DNA from 3 places in the Pseudomonas paeninsulae genome. Region 3 is predicted to be linked to each of the others. Evidence: predicted binding sites of a transcription regulator. Region 3 holds the regulator's gene; each other region holds the start of a gene.

Region 1 (3,273 bases), 1.9 Mb from region 3:
CCCTCACCGCCCTGGTGCTGCGCGGCCGGCGCTTCACCCTGGCGCATGTCGGCGACTGCCGAGCCTATCGCTGGCACGCAGGCCAACTCCAGCGCATCACTGAAGACCACGTCTGGGAACAACAGGGCATGCAGCATGTGCTCAAACGTGCCATGGGCCTGGACCAACATCTGGTAGTCGACTACCTGGACGGTGAGTTGCGCGAGGGCGAGAGCTTCCTGATGGTCAGTGATGGCGTCTGGGCGACACTCGGCGACCCGGGTATCCAGCGCATCCTGCACGATGAGCGAGACCCTGCCGCCGCGACCCGCGCGCTGGTCAGTGCCGCTCACCTGGCCGGTAGTCAGGACAATGCCAGCGCCTTGCTGGTGAGGGTCGAGGGCCTGCCGGAAAACGCCTTGGCCGATACCCTAGCCCAACTCGAGCATTGGCCCTTGCCGCCGAAACTGCGCGCAGGCCAGGACTTCGAAGGCTGGCAGGTCGAGCGCTTGCTGGCCGAGTCGCGCCAGTCGCTGATCTACCGCGTACGCGATGGCCAGGCGCGCCGCTGGCTGTTGAAGACCCTGCCCGCCAGTCGCGTCGACGACCCGCAAGCAGGCCCTGCCCTGCTGCTCGAGGAATGGTTCTTGCGCCGAGTGGCCGGACGCTACTTCGCCGAAGTCCATCCTCTGCCGCAACGCCAGCACCTGTACTACCTGCAGCGCGAATACGCCGGGCAGACCCTGGCCGAACAGCTGCGCCTGTCCGGCCCTCTCGGCCTGCCCGACTGGCTGGATCTCGCCCCGCGCCTGGTAAGGGCCCTGGGCATGCTGCATCGGCGCAATATTCTGCACCGCGACATCAAGCCGGAAAACCTGTTGTGGGGTGACGACGGCGAACTGCGCGTGCTGGATTTCGGTCTGGCTTACTGCCCTGGCCTGTCTCGCGATGAGCCCAATGACCTGCCTGGCACCCCCAGCTACATTGCTCCGGAGGCCTTTACCGGCGTCGCACCCAGCGCCCAACAAGATCTCTATGCAGCAGGCGTGACCCTCTACCACCTGCTTACCGGCCACTATCCCTATGGCGAGATCGAGGCTTTCCAGCACCCCCGCTTCGGCAGCGCAACGCCGGCCAGCCGCTATCGCCCCGACTTGCCGAGCTGGATCGACGAGAGCCTCAGTCGCGCGGTCAGCGCGGAGCCGAAGCAACGTTACGAGACCGCCGAGGAGTGGCTACTGGCTCTGGAACAGGGTGAGCGCCAGTCACTGAGCAGCAGGCCGCGTCCATTGCTCGAACGCGAACCGGTGAAAGTCTGGTGCACCGTGGCCCTGGTGTCCTTACTCGCGAATCTGACCCTGCTGGTACTGCTGCTGAAGTAACCCTGCAAACGCACCAGAACGGCGCAACACGCCTTATACAGGTGCGATTAAACGCCAATACGGCAGCAAAAAACTGCTCCGACTCGCTAATATTCAGGCCCTTGCCAAGTTGGCACACGCCCTGCATTGATATTTGCAAATTTAAATAAAGTGCGTCCTTCAACGGTGAAGGACGCACTTCCCGAGAGAACGGGACTTGGACAAAGGCGTCCTCGCTAGGTGACTAGCGGGACGCCTTTTTTGTTTTCCGGTTATGCGTGACGGTGAGGAACCATGAAAAAACTCAAGCTGGTAATGATCGGTAATGGCATGGCCGGAGTGCGTACCCTCGAAGAGCTGATCAAGCTCGTCCCTGACCTCTACGACATCACGGTGTTCGGCGCCGAACCGCACCCGAACTACAACCGCATCCTGCTTTCCCCGGTATTGGCCGGCGAGCAGACCTTCGAAGAGATCGTGCTCAACGACCTCAGCTGGTACGCGGACAACGGCATCAAACTTCTGCTCGGGCGCAAAGCGGTGAAGATCGACCGCAAGGCCCGTGTGGTAGTCGCCGATGACGGCAGCGAGGCCGAATACGACCGCCTGCTAATTGCCACCGGCTCCAACCCGTTCATCTTGCCGATACCGGGCAAGGACCTGCAGGGCGTGATCGGCTACCGCGATATCGCCGACACCCAGATGATGATGGACACCGCCAAGACCCATAAGCATGCAGTGGTCATCGGCGGCGGCCTGCTCGGCCTGGAAGCGGCTAACGGCCTCAAGTTGCGCGGCATGGTCGTCACCGTGGTGCATATCGGCGACTGGCTGCTGGAACGCCAGCTCGACGTCACCGCCGGCCGCCTGCTGCAAAAATCCCTGGAAGACCGTGGCCTGAAGTTCCTCCTGCCCAAACACACCGCCGAGCTGTTGGACAACGGTGAGGGCCGGGTCTGTGCGGTCAAATTCAAGGACGGTGAGGTCATCCCCGCCGACCTGGTGGTAATGGCCGCCGGTATCCGCCCCAACAGCGCCCTGGCGGAACAATCCGGGATCGCCTGCAACCGCGGCATTCTGGTCAACGACACCCTGCAGACCTATGATCCGCGCGTCTATGCGATCGGCGAATGCGCCAGCCACCGCGGTATCGCCTATGGCCTGGTGGCACCGCTGTTCGAGCAAGCCAAGGTCTGCGCCAACCACCTGGCTCAGCTCGGCTTCTCGCGCTACCAGGGCTCGGTGACTTCGACCAAACTGAAAGTCACCGGCATCGACCTGTTCTCCGCCGGCGAGTTCATGGGCGCCGAAGGCACCGAGACCATCACCCTGTCCGACCCGATCGGCGGCGTGTACAAGAAGCTGGTGATCAAGGACGACGTGCTGGTCGGCGCCTGCCTGTATGGCGACACCGCCGACGGTGGCTGGTACTTCCGTCAGATCCGCGAGAACCACAACGTCAGCGAGATCCGCGATCACCTGATGTTCGGTGAAAACGCCATTGGCGACGCCGGCCACCAGGGTCAGAGCAGCGCCGCCAACATGCCGGACGACATGGAAGTGTGCGGCTGCAACGGCGTGTGCAAAGGCACCATCGTCAAAGCCATCCAGGAAAACGGCCTGTTCAGCGTCGACGACGTGAAGAAGCACACCAAAGCCGCCAGCTCCTGCGGCTCCTGTGCCGGCCTGGTCGAGCAGATCCTGATCAATACCGTGGGCGGCGCGGCTGACGTCAAACCGAAGAGCGAGAAAGCCATCTGCGGTTGCAGCGATCTCAACCACGGGCAGATCCGCAAGGCCATCCGCCAAGAGCACCTGACTAGCATCCCAGCCACCATGGCCTTCCTCAACTGGAGCACGCCGAACGGCTGCGCCACCTGCCGCCCAGCGCTGAACTACTACCTGATCTCCACCTGGCCGGGTGAGGCCAAGG
Region 2 (3,273 bases), 1.9 Mb from region 3:
CCTGGTCATGCAGTCGTTCTGCCACACCGCGGCTTACCCGAAGCCGATCGACGTGACCACCCACCACACCCTGCCGGACTTCATCCGCACCCGTGGCGGCGTGTCCCTGCGTCCAGGCGACGGCATCATCCACAGCTGGTTGAACCGCATGCTGCTGCCGGACACCGTCGGCACCGGTGGTGACTCGCACACCCGCTTCCCGATGGGCATCTCCTTCCCGGCCGGTTCTGGCCTGGTAGCCTTCGCCGCAGCCACCGGCGTCATGCCGCTGGACATGCCAGAGTCCATCCTGGTGCGCTTCAAAGGTAAGCTGCAACCGGGCATCACCCTGCGTGACCTGGTGCATGCCATTCCTTACGCAGCCATCCAGAAAGGCCTGCTGACCGTCGAGAAGAAAGGCAAGATCAACGCCTTCTCCGGCCGCATCCTCGAGATCGAAGGCCTGGACGAGCTGACTGTCGAGCAAGCGTTCGAACTGTCCGACGCCTCGGCCGAGCGTTCGGCTGCCGGTTGCACCATCAAGCTGCCGGAAAAAGCCATCGCCGAGTACCTGCGCTCGAACATCACCCTGCTGCGCTGGATGATCAGCGAAGGCTACGGCGATGCACGGACCATGGAACGCCGCGCTCAGGCGATGGAAGCCTGGTTGGCCGATCCTAAGCTGATGACTGCCGACAAGGATGCCGAGTATGCCGAGATCATCGAAATCGATCTGGCCGATATCAACGAGCCGGTCCTCTGCGCCCCGAACGACCCGGACGACGCCCGTCTGCTGTCCAGCGTTCAAGGCGAAAAGATCGACGAAGTGTTCATCGGCTCGTGCATGACCAACATTGGTCACTTCCGCGCAGCCGGCAAGTTGCTGGAAAAAGTCGAAGGCTCCTTGCCGACACGCCTGTGGCTGTCGCCGCCGACCAAGATGGACCAGCATCAGCTCACCGAAGAAGGCTACTACGAGATCTACGGCAAGGCCGGTGCGCGTCTGGAAATGCCAGGCTGCTCGCTGTGCATGGGTAACCAGGCACGCGTTGAAGCGAACTCCACCGTGGTGTCGACGTCGACCCGTAACTTCCCCAACCGTCTGGGCGATGGTGCCAACGTCTACCTGGCTTCGGCCGAGTTGGCTGCGGTTGCGGCGATCACCGGCAAACTGCCGACCGTCGAGGAGTACATGGTCTACGCGAAGGAAATCGACACCATGGCAGCCGATGTCTATCGCTACCTGAGTTTCGACCAGATCGCCGAGTTCCGTGAAGCTGCAGCGAACGCCAACATCCCGGTCGTTCAAGCCTAACGTAGCAACGCGTCAAGAAAAGCCCCGCCATCGTGCGGGGCTTTTTCTTTTCTGAAGCCCTTGCAGGTGATGCCCAGCAGCTGCCTTTTTCAAGCAGGGGTAACAGCGGCTTCACTCCCAGCATACGAAACCATTCATGAAAATCTGGCTTATCGCGGCTGTATGCGCTTTCGCCCTGGCCGGCTGCAGCAGCGAATACAGCATCACCACCACCAATGGCCAGCTGCTGACCAGCGAAGGTAATCCTCGCCTGGATAAAGACACCGGCATGAGCGAGTTCACCGACAGCGAAGGCCGCGAGCAGCAGATCCCGCAAAGCAACATCAAGCAGATGCTCGAACGTTGAGCGCGGTTTGCTCATAGCGGCCACAGCATTGCCGTACGCCAGCCACAGTTCCGCCAGCACATCTCGGGTACTGGCATATCACTTGCTTAATCCCAGGTAATAGAGCCCTTCCAACGGCTGAATAGACAATGGTGTCGCTCCAATCGCTGGGTCATGCAGCTTGGTGCGGCACCTTTTTGTGTTGATCTGGGAAAAGCGCCATGAGCGAGCATACACACAGCCGTATCGATACACAGGCATGGCCTGCCGGCAGCGAAGCTCCGGAAAAGCGCGTACTGAACGTAGGCTTTATGGCCCTGACTGATGCCGCGTCGGTGATTGTCGCCGCCACCCAGGGCTTCGCCGAGAAGTATGGGTTAACCATCAACCTGCAGCGCCAGGCGTCCTGGGCAAGCCTGCGCGACAAACTGCTCAGTGGTGAGCTCGATGCCGCGCACAGCCTCTATGGCCTGATTTATGGCGTGCAGCTCGGCCTTGGCGGCGCGCCGGCGACCGATATGGCGGTGTTGATGGGCCTGAACCAGAACGGCCAGAGCATCAACCTGTCACATGCACTGCAATTCGCTGGTGTGACCACAAGCGACGCACTAAATCTGCACGCGCACCAAAAAGGCGCAAGACTGACCTTCGCTCAGACGCTACCCACCGGCACCCACGCCATGTGGCTCTACTACTGGCTGGCCAGCCAGGGCATCCACCCTCTCAACGATGTCGACAGCGTGGTGGTGCCACCGCCACAGATGGTCGCTCATCTCAAAGCCCGGCGCATCGACGGTTTCTGCGCGGGCGAGCCTTGGTGCGCCCAGGCGGTCGATGAAAACCTCGGATTCACCCTGGCCACTACCCAGTCGATCTGGCCCGACCACCCGGAAAAGGTGCTCGGTTGTACCCGCGCCTTTGTCGAGCACTACCCCAATACCGCACGCGCCTTGGTGATGGCCGTGCTGGAGGCCAGCCGCTTCATCGACGAGAACGAAGAGAACAAGCGCAGTACTGCGCAATTGCTCAGCGGCAATGACTATGTGGATGCGCCACTGAGCGCCATTCAGCCGCGCTTCCTCGGCCAGTATCAGGATGGTCTTGGCCATGCCTGGCTGGACCCGCACCCGCTGCGCTTTCACGCCGACGGCGCAGTCAACATGCCCTACCTCTCCGACGGCATGTGGTTCATGACCCAGTTTCGCCGCTGGGGCCTGCTGCGCGACGACCCCGATTACCTCGGTATCGCCCGTCAGGTACAACAGCTTGACCTCTACCGCCAAGCGGCGGAGGCTTTGAATATCAGGGTACCGACCGAACAACGTAACGCTACGTTGCTCGATGGCAAGACTTGGGATGGCTCAGATCCGGCTGGCTATGCCCGCAGCTTTAACCTCCACGCCTTGGTCGATAGCGACGTTGTCGCCCTGTAATTGCCCGGAGAATCACCCCTATGCTGCGCATCCTATTGATCAACGACACCCCGAAGAAGGTCGGTCGCCTGAAAGCCGCGCTGATCGAAGCCGGCTTCGAAGTGATCGACGAGTCCGGCTTGACCATCGACCTGCCCGAACGCGTCGAGGCGGTACGCCCCGACGTGATCCTGATCGACACCGAATCCCCCAGTCGTGACGTGATGGAGCAAGTGGTACTG
Region 3 (3,273 bases):
CTCGAGACCCGCAAGGAGCTGGATCGGGCCAGTCGTCGCAAAGAATTGGAAAGCCTGCTGCAGGAATTCCATATCAGCCACATCCGCGACAACCTCGGCATGAGCCTGTCTGGTGGTGAACGCCGTCGCGTGGAAATCGCCCGCGCCCTGGCCAGCGCACCAAAATTCATCCTGCTCGACGAACCCTTCGCCGGAGTCGACCCGATCTCGGTCGGCGACATCAAGCAGATTATCCACCACCTCAAGGCCAAGGGAATCGGCGTACTGATCACCGACCACAATGTCCGCGAGACCCTGGATATCTGTGAAACAGCCTACATCGTCAGCGACGGCCAACTGATTGCCGAAGGCGATGCCGATGCTATTCTGGCCAACCAACTGGTCAAAGACGTTTACCTGGGGCACGAGTTCCGCCTGTAACAGCGGTTTTCCTCAACCGAACAGCAGCCAGAGCTAGGCAAACCACTGCAGATCAGGCATATAATTTGCTTCCTTGTGGCGCTACGGCGCCCTGTAGTGGATTGCGCACAGACGCCGGCAAATAAGGTCTGCAATGAAACCATCGCTAGTCCTGAGAATGGGCCAGCAGCTGACGATGACCCCGCAGCTGCAACAGGCTATTCGCCTACTCCAATTGTCTACCCTAGATCTGCAGCAAGAGATCCAGGAGGCCCTGGAGTCCAACCCGATGCTCGAGCGCGAAGAAGACGGTGACGACTTCGACAACGCGAACCCCTTGGCCGACGGCGCCGAAAACCCGGCGCCCGCCCCTCAGCAGGAAGAGTCCTACCAGGACAACAACCACCAGGAAACCCCACAGACCGTGGACAACCTGGAAGAGGGCGAATGGAACGAACGTATCCCCAACGAGCTGCCGGTCGACACCGCGTGGGAAGACGTCTATCAGACCAGCGCCAGCAGCCTGCCGAGCAACGACGATGACGAGTGGGACTTCACTACTCGCACTTCGGCTGGCGAAAGCCTGCAGAGTCACCTGCTCTGGCAGCTCAATCTGGCGCCGATGTCCGACAAGGATCGGCTGATCGGGGTCACCCTGATCGACTGCATCAACTATCAGGGGTACCTGGAAGAAAGCCTCGAGGAAGTCGTCGCAGCCTTCGACCCGGACCTGGACATCGAGCTCGACGAAGTGGAAGCCGTACTGCACCGCATCCAGCAGTTCGAGCCAGCCGGCATTGCCGCCCGCGACCTGCGCGAGTGCCTGCTCCTGCAACTGCGCCAGCTTCCAGCCAAGACACCCTGGCTGACCGAGACTCAACGCCTGGCCAACGACTACCTCGACCTGCTCGGCAGTCGTGACTACAGCCAGCTGATGCGCCGCATGAAGCTCAAGGAAGACGAGCTGCGCCAGGTCATCGAACTGATCCAGAGCCTCAATCCGCGCCCCGGCTCGCAGATCGAGTCGAGTGAGCCAGAATACGTGGTGCCTGACGTCATCGTGCGCAAGCACAACGAACGCTGGCTGGTAGAACTGAACCAGGAAGCCATGCCGCGCCTGCGGGTCAATGCGCAATACGCCGGTTTCGTCAAACGCGCCGACTCCAGCGCCGACAACACCTTCATGCGCAACCAGCTGCAGGAAGCGCGCTGGTTCATCAAGAGCCTGCAGAGTCGCAACGAAACCCTGATGAAGGTCGCCACCCAGATCGTCGAGCACCAGCGCGGCTTTCTCGACTACGGCGACGAGGCGATGAAGCCACTGGTCCTGCACGACATCGCCGAGGCGGTGGGCATGCATGAGTCGACCATTTCGCGGGTCACCACGCAAAAATTCATGCACACCCCACGTGGTATTTATGAGCTGAAATATTTCTTCTCCAGCCACGTCAGCACCTCCGAAGGCGGCGAATGCTCGTCGACGGCGATCCGCGCCATCATCAAAAAACTGGTCGCCGCGGAAAATGCAAAAAAGCCGTTGAGTGACAGCAAGATCGCTGGTTTACTGGAGGCACAGGGCATACAAGTAGCCCGCCGCACAGTCGCAAAATACCGTGAATCGCTTGGTATAGCGCCTTCTAGCGAGCGTAAGCGATTGATGTAAGGTGGCACTCGACGAAAGACCCACAAACAAGGCATACGTCATACCCGGCCTCGCTCTCGCGATAGCAGCCACACTGCCAAGACCCGAGCGACAGCGCCAGGTGTGACTTGCCAGCGTCTTTCACGCCAAAGTATTCCGGCGGCAGGCCCGGTAGCCTGCCTCTCATCCGCGGCAACAAGGAGAAACGGTATGCAAGTCAACATCAGTGGACATCAGCTGGATGTGACCGACGCCCTGCGCGACTATATCGACGAAAAACTCGGTCGATTGGAGCGCCACTTCGACAAGATCACCAACGTGCAAGTCACCATGGAGGTCGAGAAGCTCAAGCAGAAAATCGAAGCGACCCTGCATATCGCCGGCGGCGAAGTGGTCGCCAATGCCGAGCACGACGACATGTACGCAGCCATCGACCTACTGACCGACAAACTCGACCGCCAACTCATCAAGCACAAGGAAAAGCAGATCGACCGCCAGCAGGGCGCTATGGCCCGCTGAGATCGCCTCCCTCCTATGATCCGACTCGAAAATATCCTGACCCCCGGCCGTTCCCTGGTGAACGTGCCGGGAGGCAGTAAGAAACGCGTACTCGAACAGATAGCCAACCTGGTGGCACGCGAACTGCCCGACCTGGATGGCCAAGACATCTTCGAAAGCCTGATCGCCCGTGAAAAACTCGGCTCGACCGGTTTCGGTAATGGCATTGCCATTCCGCACTGTCGCCTGCCGGGCTGTAACGCACCGATCAGTGCGCTGTTGCGCCTGGATGCAGCGGTGGACTTCGACGCCATAGACGGCGCCCCGGTCGACCTGCTGTTCGTCCTGCTGGTACCGGAAGCGGCCACCGACGAACACTTGGAACTGCTGCGCCAGATTGCCAGCATGCTCGACCGCAGCGATGTGCGTGAGCGTTTGCGCCAAGCCCAGAGCAGCGACGCGCTGTATCAGGTCGTGGTGGACATACAAAGCCAACTCAACCGGGCCTGACCATGCGCTTGATCATCGTCAGCGGTCGCTCCGGCTCCGGCAAAAGCACCGCCCTCGACGTCCTTGAGGACAACGGCTTCTACTGCATCGATAACCTGCCGGCCGGCCTGCTCCCCGAACTGGCGGAGCGCACCCTGCAGGACACCGAACTGCTCCACCCACAAGTCGCCGTGTCGATCGACGCGCGCAACCTGCCCAGCCAGCTCAAGCGTTTCCCGGAAATC

What was found. Region 3 encodes sigma-54, which starts transcription at its own class of promoters, with help from an activator protein. Its sites were predicted from a motif close to ANTGGCATNNANNTTGCTNT; they were not measured.
Region 1: the regulator sigma-54 is predicted to act here: its motif matches at 1,470-1,489, upstream of nirB (nitrite reductase large subunit NirB).
Region 2: the regulator sigma-54 is predicted to act here: its motif matches at 1,710-1,729, upstream of VCJ09_RS10870 (CmpA/NrtA family ABC transporter substrate-binding protein).

The regions. Positions count from the first base shown of each region.
Region 1 covers NZ_CP141799.1:2,301,885-2,305,157, reverse strand. Annotated here, with positions in the region: gene VCJ09_RS10710 (bifunctional protein-serine/threonine kinase/phosphatase) at 1-1,361, shown strand, start outside; gene nirB (nitrite reductase large subunit NirB) at 1,635-3,273, shown strand, end outside.
Region 2 covers NZ_CP141799.1:2,339,305-2,342,577, reverse strand. Annotated here, with positions in the region: gene acnB (bifunctional aconitate hydratase 2/2-methylisocitrate dehydratase) at 1-1,294, shown strand, start outside; gene VCJ09_RS10875 (YgdI/YgdR family lipoprotein) at 1,431-1,640, shown strand; gene VCJ09_RS10870 (CmpA/NrtA family ABC transporter substrate-binding protein) at 1,841-3,052, shown strand; gene VCJ09_RS10865 (ANTAR domain-containing response regulator) at 3,073-3,273, shown strand, end outside.
Region 3 covers NZ_CP141799.1:4,219,821-4,223,093, forward strand. Annotated here, with positions in the region: gene lptB (LPS export ABC transporter ATP-binding protein) at 1-420, shown strand, start outside; gene VCJ09_RS19490 (RNA polymerase factor sigma-54) at 554-2,062, shown strand; gene hpf (ribosome hibernation-promoting factor, HPF/YfiA family) at 2,252-2,560, shown strand; gene ptsN (PTS IIA-like nitrogen regulatory protein PtsN) at 2,576-3,049, shown strand; gene rapZ (RNase adapter RapZ) at 3,052-3,273, shown strand, end outside.